DNA from 3 places in the Bacillus sp. AK031 genome. Region 2 is predicted to be linked to each of the others. Evidence: predicted binding sites of a transcription regulator. Region 2 holds the regulator's gene; each other region holds the start of a gene.
What was found. Region 2 encodes LexA, which represses DNA repair genes until DNA is damaged. Its sites were predicted from a motif close to CGAACATATGTTCG; they were not measured.
Positions count from the first base shown of each region.

Region 1: M1E09_RS04390 (YolD-like family protein) is a predicted target of LexA. The motif match lies at 5,883-5,896, and genes of this name have one in related genera.
Region 3: M1E09_RS07105 (Y-family DNA polymerase) is a predicted target of LexA. The motif match lies at 6,463-6,476, and genes of this name have one in related genera.

Region 1 is NZ_CP096424.1:870,505-878,426, reverse strand. It holds SAM riboswitch class I at 112-363, opposite strand; gene M1E09_RS04435 (hypothetical protein) at 536-739, opposite strand; gene pckA (phosphoenolpyruvate carboxykinase (ATP)) at 1,127-2,716, shown strand; gene M1E09_RS04425 (DUF2584 domain-containing protein) at 2,822-3,064, opposite strand; gene M1E09_RS04420 (alpha/beta hydrolase family protein) at 3,107-3,895, opposite strand; partial or broken gene M1E09_RS04415 (ABC transporter substrate-binding protein) at 4,108-4,377, shown strand; gene M1E09_RS04410 (hypothetical protein) at 4,459-4,710, opposite strand; gene M1E09_RS04405 (hypothetical protein) at 4,716-4,985, opposite strand; gene M1E09_RS04400 (hypothetical protein) at 5,069-5,275, opposite strand; gene M1E09_RS04395 (LexA family protein) at 5,389-5,610, opposite strand; gene M1E09_RS04390 (YolD-like family protein) at 5,928-6,257, shown strand; gene M1E09_RS04385 (hypothetical protein) at 6,260-6,631, shown strand; gene M1E09_RS04380 (hypothetical protein) at 6,720-7,184, shown strand; gene M1E09_RS04375 (N-acetylmuramoyl-L-alanine amidase) at 7,272-7,922, opposite strand, start outside.
Region 2 is NZ_CP096424.1:2,661,979-2,669,900, reverse strand. It holds gene rlmD (23S rRNA (uracil(1939)-C(5))-methyltransferase RlmD) at 12-1,382, shown strand; gene M1E09_RS13810 (GNAT family N-acetyltransferase) at 1,494-1,961, shown strand; gene M1E09_RS13805 (group-specific protein) at 1,958-2,356, shown strand; gene lexA (transcriptional repressor LexA) at 2,550-3,170, opposite strand; gene yneA (cell division suppressor protein YneA) at 3,325-3,651, shown strand; gene M1E09_RS13790 (YneB family resolvase-like protein) at 3,663-4,313, shown strand; gene M1E09_RS13785 (DUF896 domain-containing protein) at 4,434-4,667, shown strand; gene tkt (transketolase) at 5,137-7,143, shown strand; gene sirA (sporulation inhibitor of replication protein SirA) at 7,331-7,771, shown strand; gene M1E09_RS13770 (YneF family protein) at 7,908-7,922, shown strand, end outside.
Region 3 is NZ_CP096424.1:1,428,399-1,436,320, reverse strand. It holds gene M1E09_RS07140 (acetyl-CoA C-acetyltransferase) at 1-318, opposite strand, end outside; gene M1E09_RS07135 (hydroxymethylglutaryl-CoA lyase) at 482-1,387, shown strand; gene M1E09_RS07130 (hypothetical protein) at 1,444-1,575, shown strand; gene M1E09_RS07125 (alpha/beta hydrolase) at 2,013-2,939, shown strand; gene M1E09_RS07120 (iron-sulfur cluster biosynthesis family protein) at 3,865-4,185, opposite strand; gene M1E09_RS07115 (CDGSH iron-sulfur domain-containing protein) at 4,369-4,584, shown strand; gene M1E09_RS07110 (YolD-like family protein) at 4,712-5,050, opposite strand; gene M1E09_RS07105 (Y-family DNA polymerase) at 5,144-6,355, opposite strand; gene M1E09_RS07100 (SDR family NAD(P)-dependent oxidoreductase) at 6,640-7,434, opposite strand; gene M1E09_RS07095 (MBL fold metallo-hydrolase) at 7,452-7,922, opposite strand, start outside.

The DNA of each region.
Region 1 (7,922 bases), 1.8 Mb from region 2:
AACATGGTGTTTTTATCAAAAGACTTCATCTGCAGGGGCAGAAATTCTCAATAAAAAAAACCTTCCCGTCTATTAAAGAGGAAAGGTTATGATTTAAAGCCGCGCCTTTCACTCTTATTGATCAAGGAGAACCTTGCATCAGATTAGCACCTTTGCTTAAAAAATGACCTTATATCAGATTACTGTGTCATCAGGATAAGCAATACAGCTTAAATCATTAAGAATGATTTTGGTTCAAACAAACAGACAAAGAGGTTATCTCCTTGTTTGGACCAATCCTTTTGAATACTTCTGACAAGTATATTTTTCAAGCAGGTTGCTGGGTTTCATTGGGGCTGTCCCTCCACCAGCTCGGAATAAGAGTATCCGTTCAAGGGTCAATATTAACTTACTTTGTCAAAACGTGTCAACAGTTTTATTTCCTTATTGTGCAACTTATTTCAGCTGCACAAATCTACTTGCTTCTGCTGGTTCTTATACACCATTTTAAAGACACTTGATTTAGTAATTTCCTTTCTAAGTGTCTCTGGGCAGATTAAAGAACATTTAATTTCGCATACTCTTCTCTAACTGTCTCTACAACCGTTCTAAGAACACTTAATTTTCCACTCACCATCGTAACTTTCCCTACAGCCACAAGGAGAAAGGCCCACTGCAAAGTATTCTGTAACAGAGAAACAAGCTTTTCATCACGTACAAACCAACCATTTTTATAACCCCTGAAAACCACGTTATTCAATTAAACCTTCCTATATAAGAGAAACTTCTTTACAAACGTTCACAATTCGATAAAATCGTAATAGCATAACTTAATATATATTATTCCGGGGTTTTTCAGAAATAAATGTTTACTCACCACCATTTATGACTAAATCATTAATACAGCAATTATGTCAGCGCTCTCAAAAAATTCTTGTATTTCACCTTTAAAATTGTGACAATTTAAAAACATCGAGTAAAAATAATTAAATAGTATAGACTAATGGTTTTATTGTGTTATACTAATTCTTGAGAAAGCAAAGGGGTAATTAAATAAGGCTCTTTTTTGAAGGCTGAAGCTTTATGGGAGAAGCTTCAGCCTTTGAGGCAGAGCATTAAATACAGAACAAAGGAAGGTTATAAAAAAATGACTTCAATTAGCCTGTCTAATAAACTAAATGAATTACTTAACGGAAAAAATACAAAAGTACAATTATCTGTACCTCAATTAGTTGAAAAAGTTCTGAACCGCAATGAAGGAATTCTTACGGCTTCAGGGGCAGTCCGTGCAGAGACAGGAAAATATACAGGCCGTTCTCCACAGGATAAATTCATTGTAGAAGAACCTTCAACAAAAGATAAAATTTCTTGGGGTTCTGTAAACCAGCCTATTTCTTCAGATAAATTTGATAATCTTTATAATAAAGTCATTGATTACTTACAAGATAAAGAAGAAATTTTTGAATTCAAAGGATTCGCCGGCGCTGATCCAAAGCACCGCATGCCAATCCGTGTAGTGAATGAATATGCTTGGCACAATCTGTTTGCCCACCAGCTTTTCATCCGTCCAAGTGCAGATGAGATAAAAGGCCACAAAGCTGAATTTACAGTCATTTCAGCTCCAACTTTCAAAGCGGATCCAGCTGTTGACGGCACAAACTCTGAAACATTCATCATTGTTTCTTTTGAAAAAAGAACCGTACTGATCGGCGGTACAGAGTACGCGGGCGAAATGAAGAAATCAATCTTCTCTGTGATGAACTTTATGCTACCTGAAAATGATATCCTTTCCATGCACTGTTCGGCTAACGTAGGCCAGGAAGGTGACGTAGCATTGTTCTTCGGACTTTCCGGAACAGGTAAAACAACTCTATCTGCTGACCCTAACCGCCGCTTGATTGGTGATGATGAGCACGGCTGGTCTCCAAATGGGGTATTTAATATAGAGGGCGGATGCTACGCAAAGACTATCGACCTTACTCGTGAAAAAGAACCCCAAATCTTTGATGCGATCCGTTTTGGTTCTGTGCTTGAAAATGTGGTTGTCGATGAAAACACCCGCATTCCGGATTACGAAGATAACACACTGACAGAAAACACACGTGCAGCATACCCGCTTCAAGCAATCGATAACATTGTTGATCCAAGTGTTGCCGGTCACCCTAACACAATCATCTTCCTTACTGCTGATGCCTTCGGCGTATTGCCTCCAATCAGCAAACTGACAAAGGAACAAGCAATGTATCATTTCTTAAGTGGTTATACTTCTAAACTGGCTGGCACTGAGAGAGGAATCACTTCTCCACAGGCAACGTTCTCAACATGCTTCGGTTCTCCATTCCTGCCGCTTCCTGCAACAGTATATGCAGAGATGCTAGGTAAGAAAATCGATGAGCACAATGCTCAAGTATACCTTGTGAACACTGGCTGGACTGGCGGAGAGTATGGTGTCGGCAGCAGAATGAAGCTTTCTTATACACGCGCTATGGTTCAAGCTGCACTTGAAGGTGAACTGGCTAATGTTGAAACAGCGACTGACGACATTTTCGGCCTTCAAATTCCAATTCATGTACCAGGTGTACCTGATGAAGTACTGCAACCGCGTAAAACATGGACGGATGAAGAAGCTTATGTGGAAAAAGCGAAAGAGCTTGCAGGCAAGTTCAAGAAAAACTTCACGAAGTTCAATAACGTTCCAGAAGAAATTCAATCTAAAGGCGGTCCACTTAACGCATAATATGAAAAAGAGGCATGCTCCCAATTTTGAGCCTGCCTCTTTTTTATGTCCTGATAATTTAGTTATTTTTCGCCCGCTCAACAATCTCTTTGAATCAGCCTTTTATCAATTTGTGCTGTTCAAGGATGTTAATTGATAAGTAATGATCGTTTGGCCATTTTCCCACTGAAGCTTCCTGATCACACCCATCCCATTCGTATCTGCTTCCTTCGTCTTTTTCACTTCGACTGGTATTTCCATCGGATATAAACGATATCCCTCTTTTACAAGCTGGAAAAAGTTCTCTTCCATTCGTTCTTCATTTCCTTTGGTCACAATCATTGTATTTAATTCCAAACCCATTCCCATTAGGAACACTCCCTTAAACTTTAATTGTTCCATCCTGCTATGTCACACGCTTTGTTTCTTCATCCAGCTGCAGACCATCTGAACAATTTCACGGTTGATTGCCGGCGGAAAATAATGTGTATAGTTCTCAAAATAATAGGTATCTACCATTTTGTCCAGTTCTTTTAGTCTTTTTTCAAGCTTATATGCATGATCAATGGATACATTATGATCCTTCTCGCCATGTATGATAAGTACAGGTGCACTTATTTCCTCTAAATGGTACAGCGGGGTCCTCCATTTATACCGCATCGGATATTTATTGGGTGTTCCCCCAATAACTCTCTTCATCATCCTGCGCAAATCCTTTCGTTCTCGGTAAGTCAGAACCATATCGGATACCCCGCCCCAAGTGACCACCGATGCTGTTTCCTGCTTCTCGATAGCTGTGAGGAGAGCCATTACGCCTCCTCTGGAAAACCCAAAGACATGGACTTTCCTCCCTGCCACTTTAGGATTGTCAGCGAGTAAATCAAAGGCAGCGAAAGCATCGTGTCGGTCGTCTCCGGCAAAGTCCTCATTCCCTTCTCCTCCTTGATTGCCCCGGTAAAAAGGCGCGAAGACGACAAAGCCTTCAGAAGCAAACTGCGCAATACGCGCAGGTCTTACCTGCCCAATATTTTTGATTCCTCCTCTAAGATATAGAAAGCCGGGATACACTCCATCATTTTTTGGCTGGGCAAGCAAGCCCTTCACCCGGAGGCCGTCTGCACAGTAGGTAACAGAAAATAGTTCAACTGCCGGATTCGGTGACGGGAAGATTGTTTTTTCAAGAATTGTGCCGCTTTTCATCGTCTCACCCTTTCTTCGATTTATAGGCTATCACACAAATTTTATTTTTACATACGATATGTAGCAAACAATATCTGTCTTTCATCCCGCCTGCATCGACTCTATGCAGCCATATGCGGCGGGGATTGGCAGGCTAAAGGAGAGGAACCATTTTGAAAAGGCTGCTGAAACTTAGTGTTTTATTATTTATGATTCTCATTCTTTCAGTTGGTATGTGGGGGTGCGCCCAAGAAGAACAGAAAGCGCAAAAAGTGAAAGTTGCTGAAGTAACGCGATCCATTTTCTATGCACCTCAGTATGTCGCCCTGGAAAAAGGCTTCTTTGAAGACGAAGGTCTCGACGTTGAATTAACGACGACATGGGGCGGCGATAAAACGATGACAACCTTGCTTGCCGATGGCGCCGATATCGCACTTGTTGGTTCTGAGACGACTATTTATGTTGATTCACAGGGTTCAAGTGATCCTGTCATCAACTTTGCACATGCGTAATTAACTCTTATACAGGTATGTAATTAAAATTTTGAGCTTCCATATAGGAGCTCCTTTTTTTATATCATACTTCTATGCAGTTCGTATATCAACGTGCCTTTTGCACTTCACACACTGGAATAGATTCGGTTGGATTTCCTTATGCCTTTTTAACTTTCGGCAGGTCTGGCAGGATAGTGTGACGTGTCTGACCGTAAAATCGTTGATTTTCATTTCATCGTCTTGCATCACTACATCATCTTCTTCAGACTCATCTTTGTCTGGCCAAATAGCAAACAGAAAAATGGTACTCATTACGCCGGTCCCAAAACTTACCCAGTCCACATCAATCACCTCTCATTCAGAATGTATTGCAGCTCCCCGGTATTAAAATCTTTCACAGGAACAATTCTATAAGCAGAATCAATACTATGTTCCTGCTGCAACTTAAATACGAACTCGGGATCATTCAAACAAGTCTCAACCAAGAGACAGGCGAGAGTGGTAGGTTTCATGTTACAAGCTGTGGACAACCTATTTAGTTTTGCGCTCATCTTATTGTTCAGTGAGATGTTCACTCGATTTACTTTCTTATTTCCTAACCCCTTTCCTTCTATCATCAAAACACCCCCTTCCAAATGTCATGACAATTGACAGTGTCAACCGTGTAACAATGTAACAAAAGGGACATGGAGGAGGGAGGTCATAATCTTAAGGTGATCCCGCCTCCAGATGTCTTAATTACCTCTTTTTTTTGGAGTGATCTTTGGTACTCTCTGTCCACCAGAGTTTTCAAAAACTGGCTTCCGTTTCGTTTGCCCCCATTAGGAAGTTTAGTCACGAAATCATGAAGCACCTTTTGTTCCGGATCATCAACGTTTAAACAGAGTGATACTTTTTTGATTGTCATTTCAACCTCTCCCCTACCCTTGTATTTGCAGTCCACTTCTGAACTACTTGATAAATGGTTATGACAGTATGTAGACAAATATTCCTTTACTGAACACAAAAAAACCGTCTCAATTAAGAGGCGGTTTTTATTACACGGAGAGTCCTTGGTTGAGTGGGCTCCCAACTGATATATCCTTTTTCTTTGAGTTTATGAAGAAACCAGCTCACTGTGGATGATGACTTTAGACCAACCATTTCACCGATATCTCGGTATGCTGGTGGATAGTTATTTTTGTTTCCATACTCGCTTATTGCTTCCAGTACTTCTTTCTGTCTCTGGGTTAATTCAGCCATGATTTAGTCTCCTTCGTTGTTTGGCAGCTGATAAGATGTTTGCCTGTTTAAAGGACCTCAGCTGCTGTTTTTTCATGTCATAAGTTAATATGCTATCAGGCGTTATTTTCCTCATAATCACAGCTCTTTGTGAGATTACTCCCTGGTTATTTATATAGATTAGTTCAATGGGTAACTTATTCTTCAATGAGGTTTTAAACAAGCAGTTCATCAGTATCAACTCCTTTTGACCTAATTTTATACGAACGATAGTTCGATTTCAAGTTGATTTACGAACAAATGTTTGTATAATTAATGGTATAAGGAGATGAAACGGGATGATCAATGACCGAGGGAAAATAAAATGGCAGTCGGCTTTCTTTATGCCTGAACATGTAAAATTAATAAGACAAATACCAATTGATGAAGTCAGGCAAAGAAAGCCGGAAGTGGACGAGCAAGAGTTTGAAGAAATCGGCATCATCGTCATGGAATCATTAAACTACACGGTTTTTATTAAGCTCACAGTGTGGAGGGGTGGATTCTTTAGAAAACTAACTGGAATTGTGGCAAAAGTGGATATGCTAATGAAATACATACTTTTTGAAATTGATGATAATATCCATAGAATTCTTATTGAAGAAATCATTGCTGCTGAGAGGGAATAAAGATGACCAGGATACCTGAACATGACCGTGACATTATTGAGCAAGCCATGTACCTTCCTATGCTCCTCACAGTTCTTGACCGGGACTGGAAAGTTTTTGAGCAAGGTAATTTCAAGTTAAACCGGCCATATATGGACTTGATTGAGAATGCAATGAAAGCTGTCCAAAAGGACTTGAAGGATACTAACTTGGCTATGAGAAAATGTAGGATGAGGGTTGAACAGGTTGAGCATGACGATACTTTTACAAGGTTCATGTTCTTCTACAAGGGATATGAAGAATTACATAGTTATTTTAATCCCAGGATCCGGAATAAGGTTGAAGAGTTATTGAGGTATTATTTATATAGTAAACTCAGGAGAGGTGGGGTTTGATTTTGATAACTTACCTTTTTAATTTGTCTGGTTATTCACCCAATATTTGTAATACAATAGATATATAGACTTAAGGAGGGACTATTGTATGGGATTTCTCGATAAAATTAAAGAGCAAGTTAAAGCCGATTTGAATAACGCTAAAGAACAAGCCAATAAGAACAGCGAAGATCGAAAACGTGCTATCAAAGCTGGAAGAACCAAAGAAATAAGGCTTGATTATATTGGCGGTCATCCGACAATAAAACCAAAACAAGTTTCAATTCGTCAGGGAGCTGATCCTAAAGTACTTAAAATTGGTCTAGTGACCCTTAACGTAAAAAAGGTAGAATGGGATGAAAAAGGAAAACGAAGTGCAGGTAAAGCTGCAGCAGGTGCAATAATTGGTGGCGTAGCAACCGGTGGACTTGGACTAATTGCCGGGGCGGCTATTGGTGGCCGAAAGAAAGATACATCCTGCACTATTATGACAGTAGAAGATGATGGTATCGAATACACTCTTTACTTCAGAACGAATGGGAAAGAATATAGTAAATTAGTTTCTATGATTTAGTTACATAGAAAAAAGCCCCCACTCCATAAGGAATGAGGGCTTTTTTGTGGAGTAATTCAATGTTGATTATATATCATCTCCAAATTGTTATTTCAATAACCCGGCTCTGTCTAATATTACAGCTAACTGCCCTCGGGTAACTGGCTCATCTGGACGAAAAGTTCCATCTTCATGACCTTGAATGATTTTGGCTTTCTTGGCTTTGAGTATTTCCTTCTCTGCCCAATGCCCTTTTACATCGTCTTTTTGTGCTGCCACTTTAGTAACCTCCTTTTTATACGATAGTCCGAAGTATTCCAGCACGCCTTGAGCCGTTTCCCTTGCTACTTCTCTTTGGAAATCCTTATCAAGCATTAACTCCGCTTCGATTTGGTGATCCATGAATCCATTTTCCGTTAGGATCCCCACGCCTTCAAACTCTCTGGTGATGTGTAGATTCTGTTCTACAATGCCCCTATATACCTGTTTAGTACCTTGACGAAGGTATTTGCCTACATGTTCAGCTAAACGCCTTGCATGTATACTGCCAGGCTGTATGTGAACAGAGATACCACTTGGGTTTGCTCCTTCAAATGTACCGTCAAATGCGTTGAAGTGGAAGCTTACTAAGACCACTCTTACATTAGCAGCTCCATATTTTCTAATGTAATAATTCAACAGCCGGTTAGCTTCATTTGTTCTATTGGTGAGTGAGATATCAGAAGTGCCAGGTGAGATATCGTGTACAATCACACCGTG
Region 2 (7,922 bases):
CTAGTGGTGAAATGATAGAAGCGCAAATTCATCGATTAGATGATAGAGGAGCTGGGCAGGCTGTTGTCTGGCGTGAGAATGAAAAAGGAAACATAGGGAAATTAAAACTTACGGTTCCGCGCACTCTTCCAGGTGAGAAAGTAAAAGTGGTAGTGGACGAGCCGCTGAAGAGGAGAAGGAAGGCGCTTCCTGAAGAAATACTTGAAGCACATCCTGAAAGAACAGCTCCGCCTTGTCCTCACTTTGAACGTTGCGGCGGTTGTGTATGGCAGCATTTGAGCTACCAAGGTCAACTGAATCAGAAAACTGATCATGTTAAAGAGGCGGTGGCGACTCAAGGTTATGACCCAGCTCTTGTATTGGATACAATCGGAATGGACAATCCCTGGCGTTACCGTAACAAAATGGAATTTACATTCGCTCCGGATGGTTCATTGGGTCTTCACGAACAAGGAAACTTCCGTAAAGTCATTTCACTGGAGACTTGTCTGATTGCGAGTGAAGAAATGGTAGAAACAGCGATGGAAGTGGCTGAATGGGTTAAAGATTATGGATTAAAAGGGTATGACAAAGATGCCCATGAAGGGTTGCTTCGCCATTTAATGGTCAGACAGTCATTTGCTACAGGTGAAATTATGCTTGGACTTTTCGCCACGGAAGCACCAGCAGGTAAACTGGAAAGTGCAATCGCTGACCTGGTGAATCGAGTAGGAGAAAAGTTCCCGAAAGTGAAAAGTTTGTTATGGCTGGAAAACAGAGACTGGGCAGACCGGACTCAATCTGAAAAAACGCATGTCCTTGGTGGTCGTGATTTTATTTACGATGAAATGGATGGGTATCGTTTTCGTCTATGGTTCGATACATTCTTCCAAACGAACCCTGTTCAGGCACAAAAACTTGTAGACCTTGCAGTAGAAATGGGGAAACCCAAGAAAACAGAAAAAATGATCGATCTTTTCTGTGGTGTAGGAACATTTTCACTTCCGTTTGCTAATAAAGTCGGAGAACTAGCTGGAATTGAAATCGTAGAAAGCTCCATTGAATCTGCTAAACGTAATGCTGAGGATAATGGAATTCACAATACTACTTTCCTTGCGAAAGATGCGAGGAAGGGAATTGACCAGATCTTGGAGAGCTTTGGCAGACCTGAATTATTGCTTCTTGACCCTCCACGCTCAGGTGCGGGCGGCAAGGTAATGAGAAGAATCGGACGTTCACAGCCGGAGAGAATTGTCTATGTATCTTGTAATCCAAATACATTCGCAACAGATATAAAAGAATTGGAGCAATTCGGTTACAGTTTGAAAGTTGTTCAACCAGTTGACCTTTTCCCTCATACAGTTCATGTAGAGTGTGTTGCAGAGCTGGTTCTGGAAAAATAAATCTTACACCTGCAGTAAAATGCAGGTGTTTTTTTCTCTCAAAAATTTTGTTGCCCAATGTTTACAGGTTTGAAATAATTAACAGTATCATTAAAAGAGGGAGGCCATTTTATGCGGTTTAAACCAATCGATCTGGTAGAGCATGAAAAGTTTGTACTCAACTTCCGAAAAGATTCCTTTGCAGTCAGTTTTAATGATACTTCAAGCTTTAATGAGGAAGAATATCTGAGGTGGCTGAAAGAGAAAATCAATGAGTTTCCAGAAGGTTTTGTTATGGCAGAGGCAGAAAATGAACTGATTGGCCAGCTGGAATTATCGATAAGGCAGCATGAAGGCCAACCCATCGGATATGTTCATCTTTATTATTTAAAACCGGAATGCAGGCACAAGGGACACGGAATAGAGATTCATAGGTATGCTCTTGATTATTTTCTGAAACAAAACGTTAACGAGTATCATTTAAGAGTCTCGCCAACGAATACATCAGCCAGGAAGTTCTATAAAAGGATGGGTATGAAGGAAGTGGCTCCTGAGCTGGATGGCAAGGTAATCCGAATGAGGGGGATTTTGGAGGAATGAAATTTTATGTGGCTTCCAGCTTCAAAAACATTCAGCAGGTGAGATATATCAGCGAACAATTAAAACACAGGGGCTATATACATAGTTATGATTGGACTCAGAATGAAAGAGCTGTAAACATTGAGGAGCTTGAACAAATTGGAAAAGAAGAGAAACAGGCAGTATCGGATTCGGATTTCGTGGTGGTGCTGCTGCCTGCAGGAAAAGGCAGCCATATTGAATTGGGGATCGCTTTGGGGCTCCGTAAAAAAGTCTTCCTCCATTTTCCAAATAAAGAAGCGATGAGTCTAAATCAAACCAGTACCTTCTACTATTTGCAGGAAGTTGAGAAATGCTATGGCAGTCTGGATGACTTAGTAGATAGGATTAACTCATCATCAAACAGCAATAAATGATGAAAAGCAGGCTCTATCATCATTTATTTGGTTTGGTTCGTGCAGGGAGTCTACAATGACTTGTAGAAAATAATCTGAATAGAGAAGCCTGAAAAAGTGCAGTGATTTATATATTAGTATTAGTAGATGACACAAATAATCTATTAAAAAAAGCAAAAAGCCAGGCATTTTGTCTGGCTTTTTGCTTTTCGTTTTAATGTATTTGGCGATAAACGCCAATTACTTTACCGAGAATTGAAACATGGCGAAGGATAATAGGTTCCATAGAAGAGTTCTCTGGTTGAAGTCGTACGAAATCCTGTTCTTTAAAGAAACGTTTTACTGTTGCTTCATCCTCTTCTGTCATCGCTACGACAATGTCCCCATTATTTGCGGTCTGCTGCTGGCGTACAATAACATAATCTCCATCGAGAATCCCGGCTTCTATCATACTATCACCCATGATTTCAAGCATGAATACCTGTTCATCAGCTGGAGCGAGGTGCTGGGGAAGCGGAAAGAATTCCTCCACATTCTCAATCGCCGTTATAGGCTGGCCGGCAGTAACCTTACCGATAAGCGGTACATTCACGGCAGTTTGTCTAGGGATACTATCTTCCTCTAAGTCTAACACTTCAATAGCCCTTGGTTTAGTAGGATCTCGTCTAATCAGCCCCTTGCTTTCCAGCCTGGCAAGATGGCCATGTACCGTTGAACTGGAAGCAAGCCCGACAGCTTCACCAATTTCCCTTACAGAAGGCGGATATCCTTTAGATTTAACTTCTTCTTTAATATATTGAAGGATATCCTGCTGCCTTTTAGATAATTTTGTCATTTATTCCACCTCAAAACCGATCTTTTGTTCCCATTATAGCATGTCAAAGAAATGGATACAAACATAAGTTCGAATATCTGTTGACACCAAACGAATGTTCGTATTATAATCGATTTAACAATTAACGAACAAACATTCGCATGGAGGTATTTCAATGTTGACTGCAATTTGGAAAAATTATTCTTATGTTATCCTTCTAATGGGATTGGCACTCATAACAAGTTTTATAGCATTAATGAAAGTAGAAAGCACAATATCCTATCAAAAAGTGACCGTTCAAGAAGGGGATTCGCTTTGGACTATTTCTCAAGAGCTTTCGGAAGAACACGATCTTTCTACTAAAGAAGTGATGGAATGGGTAAGCGAGAAGAATAACCTGGCAACGGATATCATCAGGCCTGGCGATTCTCTTATCATTCCGGCAGAAAAGTCATTTCTTATTGAAAAAGATAATTATGAGCTTGCAAGCGGTACAGAATAGGAGCGTTTGTTATGAAAGCGGCAATTTATTGCAGAGTAAGTACAAAAAAGGATACACAGGAAACATCATTGCAAAGGCAGGAGGAAGAACTTCTTCAACTTGCTGCCAGCTTCAATTTTGAAGTTGCGCATATTATTAAAGACCAGGCCAGCGGGTATGAACTCGACAGGGAGGGAGTACTCGAACTGCTCGATTTGTTGAAGAAAGAGAGCATTGGCGCGGTGCTTATACAAGATGAAACACGGATTGGCAGGGGAAATGCAAAGATTGCCCTGATCCATTGTATAGTGAAAGAAGGGGTTAAGATCTACAGTATTTCTCATAATGGAGAACTTCACCTTTCCGAATCAGATTCAATGGTACTGCAGATTGTCAGCATGGTTGAGGAACACCAGCGGAAACTCCATAACTTGAAAATCAAGCGAGGTATGAGAAGGGCTGTTGAAAAGGGGTATAAACCCCAGAAGAACCTGAAAAACAGAGGAAACATGGAAGGCCGTGAACGAATTGAGGTTCCTGTTGAGGAAATAGTGAAGCTTAGAAACAATAAACTGACCTTTGCAGAAATTGCTGCAACCTTAAGGGGATTTGGTTTTAATATATCCAAAGCCACTGTACATAGAAGGTATCAAGAATTTATCAGCTCCTCCGAAGAGGCATGACACTTGTCTTTTTTCTCTATTTCTAGTAACATGTCGATATTAAATCGGTATTATTTGAATTGACTATATGCATTCGTGCTTAAATTTATATGTCGACATTTACAGGAGGAGAAACAATTTATGCTTTCAAAAGAAAAAATGGCAAGGATCAATAAACTCGCAAAGAAAGCTAAAGGTGAAGGATTAACAGCTGCAGAAGCAAAGGAACAAACAAAGTTAAGAAAAGAATACCTTGAGACATTCAGACAATCAATGAGGTCTACGATTGAAAATACAAGAATGTTTGATCCAGAGGGAAATGAAGTAACTCCTGAAAAAGTAAAAGAAATACAAAAAAATAAAAAGCTTCATTAAACTACTTGAAGTTCATCAATATTATCAAAAACACGCATTTTTGCGTGTTTTTTATTTTAATTATCTTTATTAACGTGAAATTAGGGTATTAGGAATTAAAAAAGGAGCAATCTAAAAAAGGAAATGCTTGTATACACCGGAGTTAAGACATGTCTTGAATCAGGCTTGTTGAATACCGCTGCATACACTCGCTTTCCATGGGTGCGAGGTGAGCCCGCTGGAGTGGATAATCCGTTTCAATCATTCCGGTATGAATTAACATTGATTTAGGTTTTTCCGGAAAATAATTTCGTGTATTTTTAGAATGACGGAAATAATTTTCGTTTGGTGGAAAGGTTTAAAAATCAATGAAGTAAACGCTTTCATATTAGTTATGGAGGTTTTCTCAAAAAACAAATCGGTTGTATAAACTTCATAAGAATATTAATATTAACAAGTAATAACCGAAAAACAGGAAGGATGTTGATTAATGTTTGATGTAACAGATCAATTAGCCATTAATACTATACGTACACTTTCAATTGATGCAATCGAGAAAGCGAACTCTGGGCATCCAGGAATGCCTATGGGAGCTGCTCCGATGGCTTATGCATTATGGTCCAGATTTATGAACCATAATCCTAATAATCCAGATTGGCATAATAGAGACCGCTTTGTTCTCTCTGCAGGCCATGGCTCCATGCTTCTTTACAGCCTATTATATCTTTCCGGGTATGATGTTTCCATGGAAGATCTTAAACAATTCAGACAGTGGGGAAGCAAAACACCTGGCCATCCGGAATATGGACATACACCAGGCGTTGAGGCGACTACAGGCCCTCTTGGCCAAGGATTGGCGATGTCGGTCGGAATGGCAATGGCAGAACGCCACCTTGCAGCCGTGTATAACCGGGATAATTTCAACCTGGTAGATCATTATACATATAGTATTTGTGGAGACGGAGATTTAATGGAAGGTATATCTTCAGAAGCTGCCTCCCTTGCTGCTCATCTTAAGCTGGGCCGCCTGATTGTTATGTATGACTCCAACGATATCTCCTTGGATGGAGACCTGGATAAGTCTTTCTCAGAAAATGTAGAAGGACGCTTTAAGTCTTATGGCTGGCAGTATATCCGAGTAGATGATGGAAACGATACAGAGCAAATCGCAAAAGCTCTTGAAGAAGCGAAGCTTGATGAACATCATCCAACCCTGATCGAGGTAAAAACAGTCATTGGTTATGGTGCACCAAACAAATCAGGAAAATCAGATGTTCATGGAGCGCCTCTTGGCGAAGCAGAGATGAAATTGACAAAAGAAGCCTACAAATGGACTTTTGATCAAGATTTTCATGTGCCTTCAGAAGTTCAAGAGCGTTTTAAAGAACAAATGGTTGATGCAGGCGAGAGAAAAGAGCGTGAGTGGAACGAAATGTTCGACGAGTATAAATCTAAATACCCTGAGCTTGCAGCTCAATTCGAATCTGCGATGACAGGCGAACTGCCAAGCGGGTGGGATAAGGAAATTCCGGTCTATGAAGAAGGAAAAAGCCTTGCCAGCCGTGCATCTTCTGGAGAAGTAATGAATGCAATTGCAAAGAATATGCCAACTCTGATGGGTGGTTCTGCTGATTTAGCCGGTTCTAATAAAACAATGATCAAGGACCAGAGTGACTTTACACCGGAATCATATGATGGCCGCAATATTTGGTTCGGTGTTCGTGAATTTGGAATGGGGGCCGCTATGAATGGTATGGCACTTCATGGTGGGATCAAAGTATTCGGAGGCACTTTCTTCGTATTCTCTGACTACCTGAGACCAGCCATTCGACTTGCAGCTTTAATGGGACTGCCTGTAACGTATGTCTTCACTCATGACAGTATTGCTGTCGGTGAAGATGGTCCGACTCATGAACCTATTGAACAATTAGCTTCTCTGCGTGCGATGCCGAACCTATCAGTCATCCGCCCGGCAGATGGAAATGAGACTGCTGCCGCATGGCGTACTGCCTTAACATCAAAAGACAAACCGACAGCACTTGTATTGACAAGGCAAAATCTGCCCACTCTGAAGGGAACAGATTCTAAAGCGCAAACAGGTGTTGAAAAAGGTGCTTATGTTGTTTCACCTGCTGGAAAAGAACAGCCTGATGCCCTGCTGCTTGCTTCAGGTTCTGAAGTCAGCCTTGCTGTGGAAGCTCAAAGAGTGCTTGCTAAAGATGGTATTGCTGTATCAGTTATCAGTATGCCGTCATGGGACCGCTTCGAACAACAGTCTACAGAATATAGGGAATCAATTATTCCAAAAGCTGTGAAAAAACGCCTTGCGATTGAAGTCGGATCGCCTCTTGGATGGGATCGTTATGCAGGTGATGAAGGGGATATCCTGGCAATTAACGGATTTGGCGCTTCTGCTCCTGGAGAGAAAATCATGGAAGAATACGGATTCTCAGTTAATAATGTAGTGTCCCGCGTAAAGGCCCTTCTTGAAAAATAAGGGATGTACGGGGTAAGGATTCAAAGGCTGCTGTTCATCAGCAGCCTCATTTTTTGAAGGAAAGCTGTAAGTGTATCGGGTCACCGCTTTCGACAAAACTAGTGTTATTTTTTTGCAGATTTCTACAAGGTTACTTCCTATTGTTCTTTATACTAAAAAAAAGGACAACCTATAGGGAGGAAGAGAAATGAAATCCTACCGACTCTACTGGATAGAAGATGAGATTGCTGATTATTTTTATGGCAGAGAACGATCATTTTTTAATTTATTCCTGGATGGCACGAGGTGCTCCGGGGAACTGAAAGAAATCATCAATAAACAGATACACTATGTCACAAAACCCATCCCGTTTTTGCCTTTTAACCGTTCGATAGCACAAGCACTTGCCAATAGAAGAGATTATATCCAGCAGGATAATAAATATTATATTGAATCCCCATGCGGTAATAATACGGCTGTGATAGAGGTTTTGGACAACATGATAGGAGTAGAGTTAACGGGCCATAGTGATTGGGAAGCCTACATCTTTGAGTTGTTAAGGAAATTGGATGGCCGCCTGTTGGCTATCGATTTGAACAATGAACAATTCGGCTGGCTGAAACCGATAAAAGTCAGGAAATATGTATAATGATGTTTATTTTTGCTGTGTAAGGACAGCATTCAATAGTGATAGAGCGATTTATGGAGAAATTTCTAATAAATTATTGTATAATGTTTCTTGGTTTAGTACACTTTTATAAGGACAACATGAAGGAGGAAATAGAATTATGCTTTGGCAA
Region 3 (7,922 bases), 1.2 Mb from region 2:
ACCAGCAAGGATGGCCTGTGCTGCCAGGTGAACTGTTTTCAGACCTGATCCGCATACTTTATTGATTGTCATAGCTGGAACTGTTTCAGGCATTCCTGCTTTCAATGCTGCCTGTCTCGCAGGGTTCTGTCCTAACCCCGCCTGCAAAACGTTCCCCATGATCACTTCATCCACATCGTTTACTGAAACTCCCGCTTTTTGCAAAGCGTCTTTGATTACAACCGCTCCCAGCTCCGGTGCTGAGATATCCTTTAAAGATCCGTTAAAACTGCCGATTGCAGTACGGACTGCGCTTACTATTACGATTTCTTTCGCCATGTGTTTGTCCTCCTTATGCCCTGTCTTTTTACAGTCTACTTATATTAATTTCTATGTAAGCGGTTAAATTCCTTTTAATTCGTCAAAAAATTTACAGTTGATTTTTAAATCTGAATTTTTCTACAATAGTATTAGAACTTATTCTGTATCTGGAGGAATCTCAATGAACTTACCGAAAAAAGTCACGATCATCGAAGTCGGCCCCCGTGACGGTCTGCAAAATGAAAAAAACTTTGTGCCAACCGAAATCAAAAAGCAATTCATCGGAGCTCTAAAGGCGGCCGGTCTGAAAGAGATGGAACTGACATCATTTGTTTCTCCGAAATGGGTGCCGCAAATGAAAGATGCCGGCGAGATTGTTGAAGCCTGCCTGGACAGTGAGCGCGACATCGTACTCGCTCCAAACCGCAAAGGGGTTGACCGTGTTCTCGAAACAAGGGGTAAAGCAGTTGCTGTGTTTGTAGGCGTGAGCAATACTTTTAACAAGAAGAACATCAATAAGACTACTTCTGAAAGCCTTGAAGAGCTGCGTCCCATCATTCGTGAGCTGAAAGATAAAGGATACTTTGTCCGCGCCTGCATCTCTACCTCATTCTATTGCCCTTATGAAGGAAAAATTCCTGCACAAGAAACCGTTCAGTTGTGCAAAGAATTTGTTGAAATGGGCGCCGATGAACTCAGCGTAGCGGATACCATCGGCATGGCAAACCCTAAAGAATCCTACGAGCTTTTCTCACTTCTGAAAAAGGATCTTCCTGAAGTGCTGATGACCGCTCATTTCCATGACACCCGGAAGATGGCTCTTGCCAACATCCTTGCTTCCCTGCAGGCTGGAGTTGACCGCTTTGACACTTCTGCAGGCGGTCTCGGCGGTTGTCCATTTGCTCCCGGGGCTTCAGGAAACGCCGCTACAGAGGATGTCGTCTATATGCTCGAACAAATGGGGATCAATACCGGAGTCGACCTCGACAAACTTGTCGACGCTGTCGATATTGTCGCACCGCATCTTTCGCGAACGATTGAAAGCGGCTACCACCGTCTGCACTCATCTTCCCAAAAATTTGAATAGCCTTTCCTGCCTGGAGCATCCTAATGCTATATCTTATTTAGGAAAGGAAGAATATCATGAGCCAAAAGCGTGAAAAAGGATACAGCCAAAAAGGGAAACCTAATGCTGATACTGTACAGAATGTCATTTCAAAAGAAGAATTAAATAAAGCGGTTCACCCAACAAACCGCCAGAATTCCGAACAGTAATTTGCAGGTTATTCGGTTATAAACAGTCGGTCCGTATGTGTACGGGCCGGCTGTTTTTTGTTGGATGTAGTTGCACGGGGTATCATTTTTTGGTTTTTCTCTTTTGATGTACTTCGCTTCCAATGCGAGGTGCATCATTTTGTGATTTTTCTTTTTTGATGTACTTCGCTTCCAATGCGAGGTGCATCATTTTGTGGTTTTTTCCCTTTGATGTCCCTCGCTCCCGACACGTGGGACATCATCCTGTGGTTTTTCTCTTTTGATGTACTTCGCTCCCACTGCAGAGGTCATCATTTTCATTTCTTTCTTTTTCTGATGTACCCGGCATGCAGTCCATAACTATAAAGTCGCCCCCCTGCTGCGAGAGCGTTTTCTATACCTGTTTTACATGTAGTGGTAAAATATAGATAACTTAATTTTTTTGGAGGATTTTTATCATGAAAAAGTGGCTTCCTGCTGTAGGCGGGACTTTTGCGGCTGCCGCTGGTCTCGGCATCTACCTGACCAACCGGTTTATGTATTTAAAAAAGAAGGATGAACAGGTGATACTCAGCAGGGAAATATCCGCTGGCCGGTTAAATTTAGAAGAATACCAGGCGCTTCCAAAAGAAGAAGTCAGCATCGCCTCTCCGTTTGGTTATACGATTAAAGCGGTTTTTGTGCAACCAAATCCCGGCAATAAGTATATGATTTTTTGTCACGGGGTGACTGAAAACAAGTTTAACTCACTTAAATATATGAATCTTTTTCTGAAGAAGGGTTTTAACGCCGTGATTTATGACCATCGCCGCCACGGGGAGTCAGGCGGAAAAACGTCAAGTTACGGTTTTTTTGAAAAACATGATCTGAAAGCCGTTGTCGATGAGCTTATCAAACGCCAGGGGGATGATCTTTTTTTCGGCATCCACGGTGAATCAATGGGTGCGGCGACCATGCTGCTTTATGCAGGATCCATTGAAGACCGGGCCGACTTTTATATTGCGGATTGTCCCTATTCCGATTTTGGCGACCAGCTTTCCTACCGCATGACAAAAGAAGTGAAGCTGCCCGTAGGAGGCTTGCTTCTGCCGCTCGCCGACTTGTTTCTCAAGCTTCGTGAAGGATATACACTGAAAGACATCTCACCGCGGTCAGTCGTTGAAAATATCCAAAAGCCGGTGTTGTTCATCCACAGTATCCAGGATGATTTCATCTTGTCCTCGATGACCCAGGAACTGTTTGATAAAAAGCCCGGCAGCAAGAAGCTGTATCTGGCTGTGAACGGCCTGCACGCCCAATCTTATAATGAAAATAAACAAGAGTATGAAAAGGCAATAGATGATTTCCTGGAAGAGATGATTCCAGCCTCTTCTATTTCCCAGTAAAAAGGATGGCCGTTGTGATTATAACGGGTTCGGTTGTTGAGGAGAAAAGCGAAATGACAATAAGAAGAGGACGAAATTCAGCGAGTTCGTCCTCTTCTTATTGTGTGTAAAAAAGGATGGTCCATGCAATTTAAGTAGTTCACTTCAGAGGTGCAAAATGTCAAAATCCAAAGTCTTTAGCATGCGAATTCGCACCCATATTCGTATGCTATTTCTTATTGGTATTGCAGCAAATTATCTACTTTCAAGTGTCCTTTCGCAGGTAGTTTCACACACGTTTCCACAACATTAAAATATATATTTCATCTTGCGAAATGGAAAAAAAACCATCCTTGATTTTGTCCATTATGGTTATAATTCGCTCTTTCATAAGGGTTCCAATATGCAGCGGGTTTACTGTATGAAAACCGGCTTTTCTTCACGTAACAAATAGGTGCCCCCTAGTGTAATCTTATTGGCCCAAAGAAAGTCAGCAGCATGAACTGATGAAAATAAGGGAAGAAACTTCCCTTATTTTGGAAAAGTCGCTAAAAATCGTTGTAATAAGGGAAATATTTACCGCTATTCATATGAAAATCATGTCAAATGTGGTGCTGTATCAGGAATAAGGGAAAAATCTTCCCTTATTTATCGCTCAATCAGCCAGTTTTGCAGTTTAAGGGAAAAATCTTCCCTTATTTTATGGATCTGCGCCCCCTCACTTTAAGATAGGACTTCCTATCATCAAGAAACCATCTTCACTTCATCTTACCATCTTCTTTCCGGAAGGCTGCCAGTTTTGGTTACACTTTACCTTACGAATCAGGGCGCAGATTAGTATTTTAGTTTCCTATGAAAAAAGCAGTTCATTTAAGGGTACAAATCGTGTTTTGCACTCCAAAACTGAACTACTTATATGTAAATGGACCATCCTTTTTTCGCCGGGTTAACGCATGATAAAATTCATTCTCCCGTTCAATATTTGTGACGGACTCTTTAGCTGAAAGGTATTGGAAGAACTTGAAAAGTCAATTTTCATGATGTTATCGTAAAATACCTGTTTTGACTTTTCGACCAGAACGGGCATTGAATCTGTCGTGATTTCGATGTCCTCATCTCCCTTTTTTTCGACATACTCGAGGACAGGGATGCCGCTCACTGCACAGCCGCACCCTTCTGTATCATATTTTATTTTCAGAAAACCTTCTGTATCCCCTATTCTTTCCTTCAGTACTTCCAGCGCATTCGTGGTGATGGTGATCTCCATGTTATTTAGTCCTCCTTGGTGTTCCGCTTTTTGTTTGATTTTATCATATCATGAATTGCCTGTTCATTTTTCGGGATTGAGCGGCGGATCCCTCTTCTCCATGGAAATTGTTGCATTTTTTCATCCTTCCACTTACTATCAAGGTGGGGACTCTTTGTTACATAGTAGAAAGGATGATTGATGATGACAAAAGTACAAATCAAAGTAAATGACAATGGATCATTAAAGGTGACCGGCGATGTAGAACTTATTGACGCTGAAGGCAACGTTTTTCCAACGAAAAATGTATTTTCTTTATGCCGCTGCGGACTTTCTTCAAAGATGCCGTTCTGTGATGCTTCCCATAAAGGCAAGTTTGAATCCTGCGTACGTGCAGAAAAAGTTCTGGATGAAGAATAGTCCACGAAAAGCATCTATTTAGCCTGAAGCTGGATTACACCAGCCGTTTTATAAGCTGCAAACATAAGCCTGGAACAAAAGAGGGTTTCCTCTTTCATTCCAGGCTTTTCTCTTTCTCACCGCGCCTTTAAAACTCTTCTGTAAAACGAATATCGGCAATATCATTGATGGATAAATAGTATGTCTTCTCAAACTGGTCAACGACATGAAGCTTGCTGTTTAAGCCGTCGTAGTAATGAACCCGGCCGATAAGCAGTTCATGGCGCCGTCCGGCATAATGGGTGATGGTGACCAGCCGGCTGAACTCCATGGCTTCAGCGGTTACTTCATTGAGCTCCTCAAGCCGTTGTTCATCTACTTTCTTGCGCTGTTCAAAACTGTCTTCCTTTGCCCAGTCCCTCAGCAGCTTTACGTGCTCCGGAAGCATCATGGAGGTCCATTTAATTCTTCCACGGTCGCGATTCATTTGCATCCCCTCTTTCTCTATTGATTTAGGCGTTTGTGTCCATTTTCAGCAGGAAGTACACTGTTTACATGGAGCATAATATTCTGCTCTGAACTATGCCTTATGCCCTCCTACCAGGGTAGCCCTGTGTTTGGCAGTGCCTGCAGCAGTGTAGGAAATGGCCCGCAGCAGTGCACCCGAACCGTATTTATGGCGGATCTGGTCGACGACGTAGCCCAGTTCCCGTTTCTTCCAGCGGTCGGGTTCAAACAGGCTGATTTGCATGCTTTCGTCCGGCGAGAGGTTGGCGAGGCTGATGGAGATGCTGCGAACGGTTTTTCCATTGTAGTTTTCTTTAAAAAGTTCGAGGCAGACTCTGTACAAGTCCATCGTGATATTGGTTGGTTCTTCGATGGAGCGGGACCGCTGAAAACCTCCTCCAAATTCCTCCTGGCTGTAGCCGACACCAAGGCTGATTGTACGGCCGGCCTGGCGATGATGGCGGGTTCTCCTGGCTACCTCTTCACACATTTCCAATATGACACTTTTGATTTCCTTCTCCTCCTTGTAGTCGCGGAGAAGGATCTGGCTTTTTCCGAAGCTGACCTGCCCTTCCATAATCGGGGCCCCGATCTCTGACAGGTCGACTCCCCATGCGTGATAGTAAAGCTGATTGCCCATGATGCCGAACTTGCTTTCGAGCTTTTCCAAATCATACTTCGCAAGCTGGCCAACGTTGAAAATGCCCATTCGGTTCAGTGTTTTTTCAAGACGCCTTCCGATTCCCCACATTTCGCTTAAGGGAGAAACGGGCCATAATTTACTGGGTACCTCTTCATATGTCCATTCGGAAACACCATATTTTTTCGCTTCCAAATCGAGGCACAGTTTGGACATCAGCATGTTCGGCCCAATGCCGATGGCGCAGGGAAGCTGAAACTCCCTTTCGATATCCTGCTTGATTTTCCAGGCGATCGTATGGGCATCCCCCCACAGGCTCGCTGTGCCGTCAATTTTCAAAAAACTTTCGTCGACACTGTATGTGTGGATCGCATCTTTGGGAACATAACGGTGAAATAAACGGGTGATTTCGGTGGAGATGCGGATGTAGGTGGCCATCGCCGGCTCCACCACCATAATTTTGGGGTCTTTAGGAACTTCGAACAGGCGGGAGCCCGTTTTGATGCCGAATTCCTTTTTTAATTTTGGAGAAGCGGCCAGTATGACACTTCCGGGACGATCCAGCTTTCCGGCAATTGCCAAATAGCAGTCCAAAGGATCCAGCCCCATCATGACAGCCGTACAGCTTGCATAAAAACTCTTCATATCGATGCATAAAATCTTCTGGTCAGGAAGCTCACTATAGTCGACAGTCAATTTTTCCACTCCTTTCAAAAAGGGAACATTCGTTCTATTTTATCTAAAATTGTATACGAATATACGTTCGTTTTCAAATATATTTTGCTGGAACACGGAGAAAATTTATGCGCGCCTGGACAAAAAAGGAGAAACAGCAAGAAATGGGCAATAAGGTAAAACCCCATGGAAAGAAAGCTGATTGCAAACAATGAAAAAACAGTCCAAGGAAACCCTTGGACTGCAAACTAAACTTATTTCTTAAAAAAAGCATTCTTCCCGAGCTTTTCGACAATCCCGGGGAACAGTGTATAGACTACACTGCCGGCATTCATCCAGCGCGGCAGGTTGATTTCTCTTGTGTTTGTAAGCATTTTGCCCACAATCTTTTCAGCGACGGCATCAGGATTAAGCATAAGGCGCTCCACGTTTTTTTCATACGTTCCTGAACGGTCGGCCACGTTGAAAAAGTTGGTGGCAATCGGGCCGGGATTGACGGCAGTGACAAAGATGTTGGAAGATGCCGTTTCCATCCGCAAGCTGTTGGTGAATCCAAGGACCGCATGCTTTGACGCTGAATAGGCACTGGATTTCGGTGTCGCCAGCTTGCCCGCCTGAGAGGCAATATTGATGATGTGGCCTGATTTTCTCTTCTTCATGATTGGCAGCACATGTTTTGTACAGGCGATCAGGCCTAAGACATTCACATCAAACATTCCTTTGATATCCTCAAAGTTCGCTTCATCTGCCTCATCAAAAATTCCATAGCCGGCATTGTTGACAAGTACATCCACATTGCCCGCTTCTCGGTAGATGGATTGAAACACAGAGGGAAGCGAGCTAAAGTCAGACACGTCAACACTGTGAATGAAGGCATTCACTTTGTATTCTCTCTCAATGGTTTGCCCGATTTCCTTCAGTCGTTCTGCATTACGGGCAATCAGTACAACGTTGGCACCCTGTTCAGCCGCTTTAATGGCAATTCTCTCTCCAATTCCTCCAGAGGCCCCGGTAATCACGACATTTTTATTTTTCAAACGGTGGTTCATTAGCCTGCACCTTCCTTCTAACAGAAATAAAACAAGACACCTTTCCGCTCTTCACAATGTACTTCCTGTCTTGCCAGAAGATAGTCAATTTGAGCCTGCGTTTCAGACAGGGTCAAGCCAAGTTCTTTACGATAAACGGCCGGGAACAGTTTTTGGCATAGTGAAAAAAGCGGCTGCGGATTATTTACAAGCATGGCTTTTACATGCATCGCGCGCTCATGCTGCTTCTTCAGCCTCTTATGTATAAGAGCGTGAACGTCCGCCACTTCTCCTCCGTGGCCTGTGTAAGCCAGGCTGATGTCAACCTGCAGCAGCTCGTGAAGCGACTGATTATATTGAAGCATCGGCTTCGGCCTTTCCATCCCCTCTTTTTCAGGAGGTTCAATTAAAGGGTTTGGGGATATATCCGCTAAGATATGATCTCCAGCAATCATGACACCGTCTTTTTCACGCCAGAAAGACAAGTGGCTCTGAGCATGCCCAAGGGT